One region of the Streptomyces sp. NPDC111628 genome, then DNA from elsewhere that is predicted to be linked to it. Evidence: predicted binding sites of a transcription regulator. Region 1 holds the regulator's gene; the other holds the start of a gene.

Evidence for each region. Region 1 encodes HrcA, which represses chaperone genes, less so after heat shock. Its sites were predicted from a motif close to TTNGCACTCNGNNNNNCNGAGTGCNAA; they were not measured.
Region 2: a site for HrcA is predicted at 3,243-3,269, ahead of groES (co-chaperone GroES). Genes of this name have one in related genera too.

The regions. Positions count from the first base shown of each region.
Region 1 is NZ_JBVKBZ010000004.1:599,767-607,486, forward strand. It holds gene ACZ7MF_RS24645 (SpoIIE family protein phosphatase) at 1-1,554, shown strand, start outside; gene hemW (radical SAM family heme chaperone HemW) at 1,613-2,845, shown strand; gene ACZ7MF_RS24655 (DUF3097 domain-containing protein) at 2,960-3,769, opposite strand; gene ACZ7MF_RS24660 (MBL fold metallo-hydrolase) at 3,804-4,547, opposite strand; gene hrcA (heat-inducible transcriptional repressor HrcA) at 4,696-5,712, shown strand; gene dnaJ (molecular chaperone DnaJ) at 5,713-6,849, shown strand; gene ACZ7MF_RS24675 (nitronate monooxygenase) at 7,088-7,720, shown strand, end outside.
Region 2 is NZ_JBVKBZ010000001.1:594,555-602,274, forward strand. It holds gene ACZ7MF_RS02970 (RNA polymerase sigma factor) at 1-93, shown strand, start outside; gene ACZ7MF_RS02975 (class I SAM-dependent methyltransferase) at 98-1,279, opposite strand; gene ACZ7MF_RS02980 (polysaccharide deacetylase family protein) at 1,370-2,305, shown strand; gene ACZ7MF_RS02985 (polysaccharide deacetylase family protein) at 2,302-3,051, shown strand; gene groES (co-chaperone GroES) at 3,416-3,724, shown strand; gene groL (chaperonin GroEL) at 3,845-5,470, shown strand; gene ACZ7MF_RS03000 (hypothetical protein) at 5,682-6,836, opposite strand; gene ACZ7MF_RS03005 (SDR family NAD(P)-dependent oxidoreductase) at 7,072-7,720, opposite strand, start outside.

The DNA of each region.
Region 1 (7,720 bases):
GGCCCGGACCACTGGGCGGCGGCCCCCGGCCTAGAAACGGACCCCGGCCCCGAAGCGGACCCCGGCCCCGAAGCGGCCCCGGATACCGACGTGGACCCGGACGCCGGCGTGGACGCGAGCCCCGGTCGACGGGACGGACCCTTCCGTCGGTCGGGGCCGCCGCGGTGGCCGGACCTGCCGGACGGCGTGACCGGCACCGCACGGCGCGGCATCCGCGACCGCGAGTGGCTGGGCCGCGGCGCCCTGTCCTTCCTCGCCGAGGCATCCGACCTGCTGGCCGGGCAGCTCGACGAGGACCTGGTCGCCTCCCTCACCGGCCAGCTGATCGTGCCCCGGCTCGCCGACTGGTGCGGGGTGTGGCTGGAGGACGAGTCCCTGGGCCGCGGCGCCTGGACCGACGACACCGGAGCGGCCGTCGGCGCCCGGCTGGCCCGCGTGTGGCACTCGGGCGAGGGCCGCCTCGACGAGCTGCACGCCGCCCTGGAGAAGGACCCGCCCCGCCCGCGCGACCCGTGGCGCTCCGGTCCCGTCGGCCACCCCTGGCCCGGCGACGCGCTCGGCCCGGACGGCACGCACGGCACCGCGCTCGCCTACCGCCTGGTCGCGGGCGGCAGGCCGCTGGGCACCCTGGTCATCGGACGGGCCGACACCCCGGGCGTCCCCGGTGCCACCGGTTTCCCCGACGAGATCACCGGCCTGGTCGAGGATCTCAGCCGCCGGGTGGCGCTCGCCATCGGCGCCGCCCGCCAGTACGCCCGGCAGGCCACCATCAGCGCCGTGCTGCAGCGCGGCCTGCTGCCCGGCGCCGTCGCGGAGATCCCCGGTGTGCGCAGCGCCCTCGTCTACGAACCGCGTGACAAGGGCGGCCCCAGCGGCGACTTCTACGACCTCTTCCCGGCCGGCGACGGCCGCTGGTGCTTCGCCGTGGGCGACGTCCAGGGCAAGGGCCCCGAGGCCGCCGTCGTCATCGGCCTCGCCCGGCCGTGGCTGCGCCTGCTGGCCCGCGAGCAGTACGGCGTTCCCGACGTCCTCGACCGCCTCAACCAGCTCCTCCTCGACGACGCCACCGAGGCCGCCGACGCCGCCGCCCGCGCGCTGGTCGCCGCCGGAGGCCCACCGGTTGCCCCGGGCGACGGACCGCAGACCCGTTTCCTCTCCCTGCTCTACGGCGAGCTGGTCCCCTTCGACGGCGGCGTCCGCTGCACCCTCGCGTCCGCCGGACACCCGCTGCCGCTGCTCCTCGGGCCCGACGGCACGGTGTCCGCCGTCGCGTGCCCGCAGACCCTGCTCGGCGTCGTCGAGGACGCCACGTACGTCAGCGAGACCTTCGAGCTGCGGTCCGGCGACACCCTGCTGTGCGTCACCGACGGGATCACGGAGCGGCGCAGCGGCTCCCGCCAGTTCGACGACGGCGACGGGCTCGCCGCGGCGCTGGCCGGGTGCGCGGGCCTGGACGCCGAGCTGGTCGCCGAGCGCATCAGGCGGCTGGTGCACGAGTTCGGGCCGCGGCCCCCGGAGGACGACCTGGCCCTGCTGGTGCTCCAGGCGGAGTGAACGGGCGCAGTGAACGGGGCGGGCAGGGGATCCGGCCGGGTGCGGGACAATGGAACGCATGCCCTCCGCACTCCCCGACGGCGAGCCCGTCCCCGCCGACGGCGCCCTGCCCGCGTCCGCGCTCGCCGGGGCCGCCGACCGCCCCCTCGGCTTCTACCTGCACGTGCCGTACTGCGCGACCCGCTGCGGCTACTGCGACTTCAACACCTACACCGCCACCGAGCTGCGCGGCACCGGCGGCGTCCTCGCCTCCCGCGACAACTACGCCGACACCCTCGTCGACGAGGTACGCCTGGCCCGCAAGGTGCTCGGCGACGACCCCCGCGAGGTCCGCACGGTCTTCGTCGGCGGCGGTACGCCCACCCTGCTGGCCGCCGGTGACCTGGTACGGATGCTGCGCGCGGTCCGCGACGAGTTCGGCCTGGCGCCCGACGCGGAGATCACGACGGAGGCCAATCCCGAGTCCGTCGACCCGGCGTACCTCGCGGCGCTCCGCGAGGGCGGCTTCAACCGGATCTCCTTCGGCATGCAGAGCGCGAAGCAGCACGTCCTGAAGATCCTGGACCGCACCCACACCCCCGGCCGCCCCGAGGCCTGCGTCGCCGAGGCCCGCGCGGCCGGCTTCGACCACGTCAACCTCGACCTGATCTACGGCACCCCCGGCGAGTCCGACGACGACTGGCGGGCCTCCCTGGACGCCGCGCTCGGCGCCGGACCCGACCACGTCTCGGCGTACGCCCTGATCGTCGAGGAGGGCACCCAGCTCGCCCGCCGCATCCGGCGCGGCGAGGTCCCGATGACCGACGACGACGTGCACGCCGACCGGTACCTGATCGCCGAGGAGGCACTGTCCGCGGCGGGCTACGACTGGTACGAGGTGTCCAACTGGGCCACCTCCGACGCCGGGCGCTGCCTGCACAACGAGCTGTACTGGCGGGGCGCCGACTGGTGGGGCGCCGGGCCGGGCGCGCACTCCCACGTGGGGGGCGTGCGGTGGTGGAACGTGAAGCACCCCGGGGCGTACGCGGGGGCGCTGGCGGCGGGTAAGTCGCCGGGCGCGGGGCGCGAGATCCTCACGGACGAGGACCGGCGCGTGGAGCGCATCCTGCTGGAGCTGCGCCTGCGGGAGGGCGTCCCGCTGTCGCTGCTGCGGGAGGCAGGGCTCACGGCGGCGCGGCGGGCCTTGTCCGACGGGCTGCTCCAGGAGGGACCGTACGAGGCGGGAAACGCCGTGCTGACGCTGCGCGGGCGGCTGCTGGCGGACGCGGTGGTGCGGGACCTGGTGGACTGACCGGGATTCTCCTCGCCCCCGCCGCCCCTTCCCGTCCCGACCCCGGGGGCTCTGCCCCCGGACCCCCGCTCCTCAAACGCCGGAGGGGCTGGAATCACCGGCTGGGTGAAAAAGTCACGCCGTCACGAAGTCGATCAGCTCCTCCACCCTCCCCAGCAGCTCCGGCTTCAGGTCCTTGTACGAGCCGACCCGTGCCAGGATCGCCTGCCACACCGCGCCGGTGTTCTCCGACGGCCAGCCCAGGGCCCGGCACACGCCGGTCTTCCAGTCCTGGCCGTGGGGGACGCGTGGCCAGGCGTCGATGCCTACCGATGCCGGCTTCACCGCCTCCCAGATGTCGATGTACGGGTGGCCCACGACCAGCGCGTGCTCGCTCGTGACCGCCTCCGCGATGCGCCACTCCTTCGAACCCGGCACCAGGTGGTCCACCAGGACGCCCAGCCGTGCGTCCGGGCCGGGGGCGAAGTCGGCGACGATCGACGGGAGGTCGTCCACGCCGCCCAGGTACTCCACGACGACGCCCTCGATGCGCAGATCGTCGCCCCAGACCTTCTCGACCAGCTCGGCGTCGTGCCGTCCCTCGACGTAGATGCGCCCGGCGCGCGCCACCCGTGCGCGGGCGCCGGGGACGGCGACCGAACCGGACGCCGTACGGGAAGGGGCGGACCGCGCGGGACCGGAGGAGGACGGGCGGACCAGCGTCACCACGCGGCCCTCCAGGAGGAAGCCGCGCGGTTCCAGCGGGAAGACGCGGTGCTTGCCGAAGCGGTCCTCCAGGGTCACCGTGCCCGCCTCGCAGCGGATCACCGCGCCGCAGAACCCGGTGCCGGGCTCCTCGACCACCAGGCCGGGATCGGCGGACACCTCGGGAACGGGCTGCGGTTTCTTCCACGGAGGGGTCAGGTCGGCGGAGTACTGGCGCATTCTGCCGACGATACGAGGAACGCCCGCGCGGTGATCAGCGCGACACGCCGAACCGGGCGGCCAGCGCGTCCCGTTGGGCCCGGACGAACGCCGCGTCCACCACCGCTCCGTGACCGGGGACGTACAGTGCGTCGTCGCCGCCCACGGCCAGCAGCCGGTCCAGTGCGGCCGGCCAGCGCGACGGTACGGCGTCGGGCCCCGCCTGCGGCGCGCCGGACTCCTCGACCAGGTCCCCGCAGAACAGGACGTTCGGGGAGCCCGGCACCAGCACCGCCAGATCGTGCCCGGTGTGCCCCGGGCCCACGTCGGCCAGCAGGACCCGCCGTCCACCGCCCAGGTCGAGCGGGTGCTCGCCCCGGACCTCGTGCCGGACGGGGGAGAGCGCCTCGGCCGCCTCCCGCGCCGCCCGCGCGTCCAGCCCCTCCGCCACCGCGTCCGCGCGCAGCGCCTCCCGCCCATGTCCGCCCGGCGCGAACAGCGCGCCCGTGCCCGCCGCCCCGTACGCGCCGTACACCTCGGCGTCCGGGAACGCCGCCGCGCCGAAGACGTGGTCGAAGTGCGGGTGGGTCAGCGCGAGATGTGTCACACGGCGGCCGCCGAGCCGCCGCGCCGCCTCGCGCAACCGGGCGCCCTCGTCCAGGCTCGACCCCGCGTCCACCATCAGCGCCGCGCCCGCGCCGAGCACCAGCCCCGCCGTGCAGTCCCACCCCGGCAGCCGGCACCGTCCCACCCCGTCCGCCAGCCGCTCCCAGCCCAGCTCTTCCCAAGTCACCGTCACGGCGACGACGCTAACGGCTTGGTCCCGGCCTTGCCGGGGGTGTACCCCACGGCCGTACACTGGGCCGGGGAAGTCTGGCACTCGCGAGCCATGAGTGCCAGGACAGACAGGCCGGAAACGGGCGGACGACAGGTGGAGGTGCGCGCCGATGCTCAGTGAACGCAGGCTGAAGGTGCTGCGCGCCATCGTCCAGGACTACGTCGGCACCGAGGAACCGGTCGGCTCCAAGGCCCTCACCGAGCGGCACAGCCTCGGCGTCTCCCCGGCCACCGTGCGCAACGACATGGCGGCCCTGGAGGACGAGGGGTTCATCGCACAGCCGCACACCAGCGCGGGGCGCATCCCGACCGACAAGGGCTACCGGCTCTTCGTCGACAAGCTGGCGGGCGTCAAGCCGATGACCGCGCCCGAGCGGCGTGCCATCCAGAACTTCCTGGAGGGCGCCGTCGACCTCGACGACGTCGTGGCCCGCACGGTGCGGCTGCTGGCGCAGCTCACCCGGCAGGTCGCCGTCGTGCAGTATCCGTCGCTGACGCGTTCGACCGTGCGGCACGTGGAGCTGCTCTCGCTCGCGCCCGCGCGCCTGATGCTCGTGCTGATCACGGACACCGGGCGGGTGGAGCAGCGGATGGTCGACTGCCCGGCGCCGTTCGGCGAGGCGTCGCTGGCCGATCTGCGGGCGCGGCTCAACAGCCGGGTCGCGGGGCGCCGTTTCACGGATGTGCCGTCTCTGGTGGAAGATCTGGCGGAGCCCTTCGACGCCGAGGATCGCGGTACGGTCTCCACCGTGCTCTCCACTCTCCTGGAGACGCTGGTCGAGGAGAACGAGGAGCGGCTGATGATCGGCGGCACCGCCAATCTGACCCGCTTCGGGCACGACTTCCCCTTGGTGATCCGGCCGGTGCTGGAGGCGCTGGAGGAGCAGGTCGTGCTCCTCAAGCTGCTCGGCGAGGCGAAGGATCCGGGCGTGACCGTCCGAATCGGTCACGAGAACGCCCACGAGGGACTCAACTCAACGTCCGTCGTGTCGGTCGGCTACGGTTCGGGCGGCGAGGCGGTTGCCAAGCTCGGCGTGGTCGGACCGACCCGCATGGACTACCCGGGAACGATGGGAGCGGTACGCGCAGTGGCACGGTACGTCGGACAGATCCTGGCGGAGTCGTAGGTGGCCACGGACTACTACGCCGTACTCGGCGTGCGCCGCGACGCTTCCCAGGACGAGATCAAGAAGGCGTTCCGGAGGCTCGCCCGCGAGCTGCATCCGGACGTCAACCCCGATCCGAAGACCCAGGAGCGGTTCAAGGAGATCAACGCCGCCTACGAGGTGTTGTCGGACCCGCAGAAGAAGCAGGTCTACGACCTCGGCGGCGACCCCCTCTCGCAGGCCGCCGGCGGTGGCGCGGGCGGCTTCGGCGCGGGTGGCTTCGGGAACTTCTCGGACATCATGGACGCGTTCTTCGGCACGGCGTCGCAGCGCGGGCCGCGCTCGCGCACCCGCCGCGGCCAGGACGCGATGATCCGCATCGAGGTCGAGCTGGACGAGGCCGCGTTCGGTACGACCAAGGACATCCAGGTCGACACCGCGGTCGTCTGCAACACCTGCAACGGCGAGGGCGCGGCGCCCGGCACGTCGGCCCAGACCTGTGACATGTGCCGCGGCCGCGGTGAGGTCTCGCAGGTCACCCGGTCCTTCCTGGGCCAGGTCATGACCTCGCGCCCCTGCCCCCAGTGCCAGGGCTTCGGCACCGTGGTCCCGACCCCGTGCCCCGAGTGCGCGGGCGACGGCCGGGTCCGCTCCCGGCGCACCCTGACCGTGAAGATCCCGGCCGGTGTCGACAACGGCACCCGGATCCAGCTCGCGGGCGAGGGCGAGGTCGGCCCCGGCGGCGGCCCCGCCGGCGACCTGTACGTCGAGATCCACGAGCTGCCCCACTCGACCTTCCAGCGGCGCGGCGACGACCTGCACTGCACGGTCACCATCCCGATGACGGCGGCGGCCCTCGGCACGAAGGTGCCGCTGGAGACCCTCGACGGCATGGAGGAGGTCGACATCCGCCCGGGCACCCAGTCCGGCCAGTCGATCCCGAAGCACGGCCGGGGCGTCACGCACCTGCGCGGCGGCGGCCGCGGCGACCTCATCGTGCACGTCGAGGTCACCACCCCGGGCAAGCTCGACCCCGAACAGGAACGCCTCCTGCGCGAGCTGGCCAAGCTCCGCGGCGAGGAACGCCCGACGGGGCAGTTCCAGCCGGGGCAGCAGGGGCTGTTCTCGCGCTTGAAGGACGCGTTCAACGGGCGCTGACGGAGAGCCTGGCGGGCGTCGGTTTGCTGCGCGGGTGCGGCCGGCGGCCGGGGTCTGCCGGGGGTCCGGGGGTCGCCCCCGGGCAGGCACAGTCAGCCGGGGCAGCAAGGGCTGTTCTCGCGGCTGAAGGACGCCTTCAACGGGCGCTGAGGGCCCCTCCGGGGATGCGGATGCTCCTGGCGTATGCCAACGGAAGCCCGGATTCGGACTTGTGTGGAGGACGTGACAACATGCCGTCATGTCCTCCGCACTGACCGATCTCTTCCCCTACCCGATCGTGCAGGCGCCCATGGCGGGCGGCGTCTCCGTGCCACGGCTCGCGGCCGCGGTGTCCGAGGCGGGCGGGCTGGGCTTCCTGGCCGCCGGGTACAAGACCGCGGACGGGATGTACCAGGAGATCAAACAGCTGAGGGGGCTCACGAGCCGTCCCTTCGGCGTCAACCTCTTCCTCCCGCAGCCGGAGACGGCCGATCCCGCCGCCGTCGACGTCTACGCCCACCAGCTGGCCGGCGAGGCCGCCTGGTACGAGACCGAGCTGGGCGACCCCGACTGCGGCCGGGACGACGGCTACGACACCAAGCTCGCCGTGCTGCTGGACAACCCCGTGCCGGTGGTCTCCTTCCACTTCGGCGTGCCCAGCCGCGAGGTCGTCGACTCCCTGCACCGCGTGGGCACCTTCGCCCTGGTCGGCGCGACCACCGTGGACGAGGCCCGGGCCGTCGAGCAGTCCGGGGCCGACGCGGTGATCGCCCAGGGCGTCGAGGCAGGCGGCCACCAGGGCACCCACCGGGACAACCCGGAGACCGGCGGCTCCGGAACCGGTCTGCTGTCGCTGGTCGCCCAGGTCCGGGAGGCGGTGAGTCTGCCGATC
Region 2 (7,720 bases), on a different contig from region 1:
CGCGAGGAGTTCGAACGGGCCGCCTCCCTGACCCGCAACGCCCGCGAACGCGCCCTCCTGCGGCGCCGGGCGCGGGAGACGGACACCCCCTAGCCCGCTACCGGACGGGGTGCCCGATCAGCATCGTCGGCGCCCCCGCGACGCGCGTCAGGAACACGGTCGCGGCGTTCGGTCCCTGCGGCTTGACCTTCTTCCGCAGCTCCTCCGGCTCGACCGCGGAGCCCCGCTTCTTCACGGTCAGCGTGCCGACCCCGCGCTCCCGCAGCAGCGCCTTCAGCTTCTTGACGTTGAACGGGAGCTGGTCGGTGATCTCGTAGGCGGTGGCGTACGGCGTGCGGTGCGCTTCGTCGGCGGTGACGTAGGCGATGGTCGGGTCGATCAGCCCGCCGTCCAGGTCGTCGGCCACCTCGGCGACCAGGTGGGCGCGGATGACGGCGCCGTCCGGCTCGTACAGATACCTCCCGACCGGCCGCGCCCCGGGGTCCGGGAGCATGGTCTCGGGTGTCACGTAGATCCCCGCCATGGCGGGCAGCAGCATCGCCCGCCGCGCCCCCGGCGTCACGTCCGGGCCGAACCACAGCACGGCCTCCTTGACGTCCCCGCCGTCCGAGACCCACTCGGCCGTCGCCTGCGGGGGGATCGCCTCGTGCGGAATGCCGGGCGCGATCTTCAGCAGGCCGAGCGGCGCCCCGAGCGCGGCGGACACGGCCCAGGACAGGGGCGGGGAGTACGCCTCCGGGTCGAAGATCCGGCCGCGTCTGGACGAACGCCGGGCGGGGTCGACGAACACGGCGTCGTACCCGGCGGTGTCCACTTCCGTCACGTCGGCCTCGCGCACCTCGATCAGGTCGGCGAGACCGAGCGCGTCGGCGTTGGCGCGGGCCGCCGCGGCGGTGACCGGGTCGTGGTCGACGGCGAGGACCCGGATCCCGGCACGGGCGAACGCGATCGCGTCGCCGCCGATCCCGCAGCACAGGTCGGCGACGGACCGCACCCCGACCGCCCGGAGGCACTCCGCCCGGTACGCCGCCACGCTCGCCCGCGTCGACTGCTCGACCCCGTTGGGCGTGAAGAACATCCGCCCGGCGTCCTCGGCCCCGAACTTCGCCACCGCCCGCTGCCGCAGCCGGGCCTGCCCGAGCGCCGCGGACACCAGCTCGGCGGGATGCGTGCGCCGCAGCCGGGTCGCGACCGCCAACTCCCGCGCGGGGTCGGTGTCGCGCACCTCGTCGAGGAGCGCGCGGCCTTCGGGGGTCAGGAGGAAGTCGAGGTCGTTCACCGGGTCATTGTGGGCCAGTCGGTGGATGGTGTGCCTCCGGCGCGGTGTCGGGCCGGGTTCGGCGGCCGGGGACTGCGAGGATCCGGCACCATGCGAGAAGTCGTACAAAATGATAAGAGTCGGGCATCGCGTCGCGTGTCCCGGACACCTCGTGCCACCGCCGTCCTCGCCGTCGCCGTAGCCGCCCTCGCCGCCGGTTGTGCCCAGGGTGACCACCAGGAGGTGCGCGGCGCCGCCGGCCAGCAGGCCCCGAAGGCGCCCCCCGCCCGCGCGGTCGACGGCGCGGCCGAGGCGCGCGAGGCGAAGGCCGCCCTGGCCGCCGCCGCCAAGCGCTGGGACCTCAAGAAGGTCCCGCTGACGGCCCCCGCGGCCCCCGAGAAGAAGCCGGAGATCGAGGCCCGCGAGGGCTTCGAGGTCGACGGCCAGGAGGAGGACGGCCTCCCGCCGGTCTTCACCACGGTCCCCACCAAGGAGAAGATCGTCTTCCTCACCATCGACGACGGCGCCGAGAAGGACCCGGCGTTCCTGAAGATGATGAGCGAGCTGAAGATCCCGTACACCGTCTTCCTCACCGACGAGGAGATCAAGGACGACTACGGCTACTTCAAGAAGATGCAGGCCCGCGGCATCACCCTCAACAACCACACCCTGAGCCACCCCTACCTCCCCGGGCTCTCCTACGCGGACCAGAAGCGGGAGATCTGCGGCATGCAGGACGTGATGGAGAAGCACTACGGCAAGCGCCCCACCCTCTTCCGCCCGCCGTACGGCAACTACAACCGCGACACCCTGCGCGCCGCCAAGTCCTGCGGAATCAAGTACGCCCCGATCTGGAGCGAGGAGGTGTACGTCGACCACTGGGAGTACCGCGAGTGGGACCAGGACCTGCACCCCGGCGACATCGTCCTCACCCACTTCCGGGGCGAGAACGACTGGGACGGCACCATGACCGACATGGTCCGCCGCTTCCTGGACCGGATCACCGCCGACGGATACGCGGTGGCCCGCCTGGAGGACTACCTGTGAGGCGAGGGCGGTCCCGCCCGCCCGGCGCCGCCCCGGCCGCCCTCCTGCTCCCGCTGCTCCTGCTGCTCCCGCTCACCGGCTGCGACCGGATCGCCGCCGCCCCCGCCGAACACGCGGCGGCGGCCGGGGACCCCGCCCAGGACGCCGACCGGGGCCGTCGCCTGCCGCCCGTCGTGGACCACGTCCGCACCGACGACCCGGTCGTCTTCCTCACCTACGACGACAGCGCCGAACGCGACCCCGCCTTCGCCGGCCTGATCCGCGAACGGCGCCTCCCGGTCACCCTGTTCCTCACCGACACCGTCGCCGGACCGGCGTACGGCGACCTCGCCCGGCTGCGCCCGTTCGGCGCGAGCCTGCAGAACCACACCCTCGACCACCGCTCCCTGCGCGGCCTGCCCTACGCCGGCCAGCGCGCCGAGATCTGCGGTCAGCAGACCAAGCTCAGGTCCCGCTTCGGCGTCCGCGCCCACCTCTTCCGCCCGCCGCACGGCACGTACGACACCACGACCCTGCGCGCCGCCGCCGACTGCGGCATCACGGCCCTGGTCCTGTGGCGCGCCATTCTCGACGCCGACGGCACCCTCACCTACACCCGCGGCGGCCACCGCCTCCACCCCGGCGACATCATCGCCGTCGACCCGGACCACCCGACGGCCACGAACCTGACGGCCCGCACGGAACGTCTGCTGGAGACGATCGAGGAGCAGGGGCTGAGGGTGGGCAACCTGGAGGACTACGTCTGACTTCTTGCCGCAGACCCGTGACCTCTCGACGCCGGTCGGCATCATCCAGCCCGTCCGGCGCTTGAGGACGAGGCCCGTTCAGGGCCGATGCGGCGGCCCGGGGGCGGCAGCCCCCAGCGACGCCCACACCCACGCAGGGTGCCTCCACGAACCGGCGTTCACCAGAAAACCCCGCCGACGCGCCGCCGGCATTGGCACTCCGCTTGACCGAGTGCTAATCGCAGTCATAGTCTCGGCCCTGGCACTCCCCACTGGAGAGTGCCAACTACGCGACGGGCAGGTCCGGCACCCGCGACGACGGATCCACCTGGTCGCCACCTCAGACAGTTAACCCCGTGAGATCTCCGAAGGGGGAGGTCGGATCGTGACGACCACCAGCTCCAAGGTTGCCATCAAGCCGCTCGAGGACCGCATTGTGGTCCAGCCGCTCGACGCCGAGCAGACCACGGCTTCGGGCCTGGTCATTCCGGACACCGCCAAGGAGAAGCCCCAGGAGGGCGTCGTCCTGGCCGTCGGCCCGGGCCGCTTCGAGGACGGCAACCGCCTTCCGCTCGACGTCAGCGTCGGCGACGTCGTGCTCTACAGCAAGTACGGCGGCACCGAGGTGAAGTACAACGGCGAGGAGTACCTCGTCCTCTCGGCCCGCGACGTGCTCGCGATCGTCGAGAAGTAGTTCACCCGAAGCACCTTGCTTTCCAGCTGCGCCCCTGGCTCCCGCGACCATAAAAAGCCGGGCGTCGGGGGCGCAGTTGCCGTATAACCCCAAGATTTCCGGAAGAGGGCTCACGCTCCCATGGCGAAGATCCTGAAGTTCGACGAGGACGCCCGTCGCGCCCTCGAGCGCGGCGTCAACAAGCTCGCCGACACCGTGAAGGTGACGATCGGCCCCAAGGGCCGCAACGTCGTCATCGACAAGAAGTTCGGCGCCCCCACCATCACCAACGACGGCGTCACCATCGCCCGCGAGGTCGAGGTCGAGGACCCGTACGAGAACCTCGGCGCCCAGCTGGTGAAGGAGGTGGCGACCAAGACCAACGACATCGCGGGTGACGGCACCACCACCGCCACCGTGCTCGCCCAGGCGCTCGTGCGCGAGGGCCTGAAGAACGTCGCCGCGGGTGCCTCCCCGGCGCTGCTGAAGAAGGGCATCGACGCGGCCGTCGCCGCCGTGTCGGAAGACCTTCTCGCCACCGCCCGCCCGATCGACGAGAAGTCCGACATCGCCGCCGTGGCCGCGCTGTCCGCGCAGGACCAGCAGGTCGGCGAGCTGATCGCCGAGGCGATGGACAAGGTCGGCAAGGACGGTGTCATCACCGTCGAGGAGTCCAACACCTTCGGTCTGGAGCTGGACTTCACCGAGGGCATGGCCTTCGACAAGGGCTACCTGTCGCCGTACTTCGTGACGGACCAGGAGCGCATGGAAGCGGTCCTCGAGGACCCGTACATCCTCATCAACCAGGGCAAGATCTCCTCCATCGCGGACATGCTGCCGCTGCTGGAGAAGGTCATCCAGGCCAACGCCTCCAAGCCGCTGCTGATCATCGCCGAGGACCTGGAGGGCGAGGCGCTCTCCACCCTCGTCGTCAACAAGATCCGCGGCACGTTCAACGCGGTGGCCGTCAAGGCCCCCGGCTTCGGCGACCGCCGCAAGGCGATGCTGCAGGACATGGCCGTCCTCACCGGCGCCACGGTCATCTCCGAGGAGGTCGGCCTCAAGCTCGACCAGGTCGGCCTCGAGGTGCTCGGCACCGCCCGCCGCATCACCGTCACCAAGGACGACACCACGATCGTCGACGGTGCCGGCAAGCGCGACGAGGTCCAGGGCCGCATCGCCCAGATCAAGGCCGAGATCGAGAACACGGACTCCGACTGGGACCGCGAGAAGCTCCAGGAGCGCCTCGCGAAGCTGGCCGGCGGCGTGTGCGTGATCAAGGTCGGCGCCGCCACCGAGGTGGAGCTGAAGGAGCGCAAGCACCGTCTGGAGGACGCCATCTCCGCGACCCGCGCCGCGGTCGAGGAGGGCATCGTCTCCGGTGGTGGCTCCGCGCTGGTCCACGCCGTCAAGGTGCTCGAGGGCAACCTCGGCAAGACCGGCGACGAGGCCACCGGTGTCGCGGTCGTCCGCCGCGCCGCCGTCGAGCCGCTGCGCTGGATCGCCGAGAACGCCGGCCTGGAGGGCTACGTCATCACCTCCAAGGTCGCCGAGCTCGACAAGGGCCAGGGCTTCAACGCCGCCACCGGCGAGTACGGCGACCTGGTCAAGGCCGGCGTCATCGACCCGGTGAAGGTCACCCGCTCCGCCCTGGAGAACGCCGCCTCCATCGCCTCCCTCCTGCTGACGACCGAGACCCTGGTCGTCGAGAAGAAGGAAGAGGAAGAGCCGGCCGCCGCGGGCCACGGCCACGGCCACGCCCACTGAGCGCTGCGCTGAGCTGAGCGAACGGTGCCTGGTCCCCTGCGGGGGGCTGGGCACCGTTCTTTTTGGTTGCCGGGTCCGGTGCCGGGTCCGGTGCCGGTGCGGCGTCTGCCCCGTTGGGTTCGTTGCCGGGTGCCGCGACGTCGTGGTTGCGCGCGCAGTTCCCCGCGCCCCTTGCGGGGCGATTGCCCTGACGAACCTCAGTGAGGAGCCGTCACAACAGGCCGCTCAGCGGCAGTGCGCGGTCGGCGAGACGGCCCCGTAGCCTCCCCCCGGCCGTGTCGGGTTCCTCCGCGAGCCAGCCGGCCGCGACCAGCAGCCCCGCGTGCTCGGCGACGTCCTCGGGGCGCAGGCCGCAGAACTGGGCGACCTCGTCCAGCGCCAGACCGGCGTCCTCGCCGACGTCTCCCAGGCACCCGTCGGGACGGCTGTGGGCCGCGGTGTACACCGCGAGGAGCCTGGTGGCAGCCCCCGCCTTCTTCTTCCGCAGCTTGCGGTCGCCCACCACCTTCTGCGCCCACCCCGACAGCCGCGCCCGGGTGACCTTGCCGAAGAGGAACGGGCGGGGCTGCGTGGGAATCAGCGTGGGCACCGTGATCGGGGTGGGTTCCTCGGGCCGGGACGTCAGCGCGTCGTCGGCGGTGACGTCCTCCGGCAGCAGCAGCCAGCCCACGTCGACGAGCTCCTGGAGCACCCGCTCGGCGTCGCCCTGCAACCAGCCGCCGAGGTCCTGCCCGGTGACGTTCCCGGTACCGGCGCGCGCGGCCCGCAGGGTGAGCATCAGCACCGCGAGCCGCGCCTCGGCCCCGGGGAGCGGGGAGCCGGTCCGGACGTGCTCCAGCACGTTGCGGGCATGGACGCCCTGGCCCCGGGTCAGCAACCGCTCGATCACCGGTCCCTCCCCGTCCACCGGGACGCCGCGGCGGTTGGCGTCCATCTCGCGGGTGGTCCGCGCGGCAGCCGCGGCCCGGTCCGCCTCCTCCCGCAGGGACGCGTCGTCGGTGACGTCCGCCCACAGGGCGAAGGCGCGGGCCTTGCGGTCGTGCAGTTCGGCGAGGACGGCGAGGTCCGGTTCCGGGCGCCGCTGGTAGGCGCGGAACGCGTCCCCGAGCTCGGTCAGCTCCACGCGGAGCACCTCGGGCTGAAGGTCGTCCGGCACGATCCGCTGCGCGACCTTCGCCCACCGACCCGCCTTCCGGGCCCGGGCGGGGACACCGCCGGGCTGGGGACGCGGGGCGGGCCGGGCATGCGGGACGGAGGCGGCCCCGGCACCGGCGCCACCATGGCGGGCCGGGGCGGGGGCCGGGGCCACCGAAGGCGCCCCACTGCCGGGAGCGTCGGAGAACATCACCGTCCCCTCCACGGCCATGGCCCCTGGGCCCCTTCTCACCCTGCCCGTACGCCCCTTGTCCGTGCCGTCGACGAACACTTCGCCCCGGTCACCAGCGCCCGCGTTCACGCGATGCCGCCCTCTCCTCGCCGAACCTGCGACCTCCCGCCCGCTGCGGGCGCAGCCACCCGACGCTACGTCGCACGGTCAGCCCGCCAGGAAGGGTCCGGGATGGACCACACGTTCGGGTGACGATTCAGCCGGTCGGCGACCCCTACTGCGGCCCGTACTTGCGCCCCGTCCGTGACGTGATCCCGCCCAGCAGCCCCCGCGGTACCAGCTTCGCCGCGCCCATCAGGGTCTTGTAGCGGGGGTCGGGGATCGACAGGGGCTTCCCGCGGGACAGGTCGGCGAGGGCCGCCGCGACGACGTTGTCCGCGTCGAGCCACATCCAGTTCGGGATGTTGTCCGTGCCCATGCCGGCCCGCTCGTGGAACTCCGTGCGCACGAAACCGGGGGCCAGGGCCATCAGGCGGACGCCGCTGCCGGCCAGGTCCTTGGCCACGCCCTGGGTGAACTGGACGACCCACGCCTTGGAGGCGCCGTAGGTGCCGCGCGGGACGAAGGCGGCGACCGAGGCCACGTTGACGACGCCGCCGCGGCCCCGCTCCCGCATCGCCTCCACCGCCGCGGCGGTCAGCCGGAGCACCGCCTCGCAGTGCACCTTGAGCATGGTCAGCTCGTCGGCCATGGGGACGTCGAGGAAACGGCCCTTGTTGCCGAAACCGGCGTTGTTGATCAGCAGGTCGACGGGGTTCCTGCGGTCGGACAGCCGGGCCGCCACCGCGTCGATGCCGGCGTCCGCCGACAGGTCCGCCGTCAGCACCTCCGCCTCGATGCCGTGCCGGTCGTGCAGCTCCGTG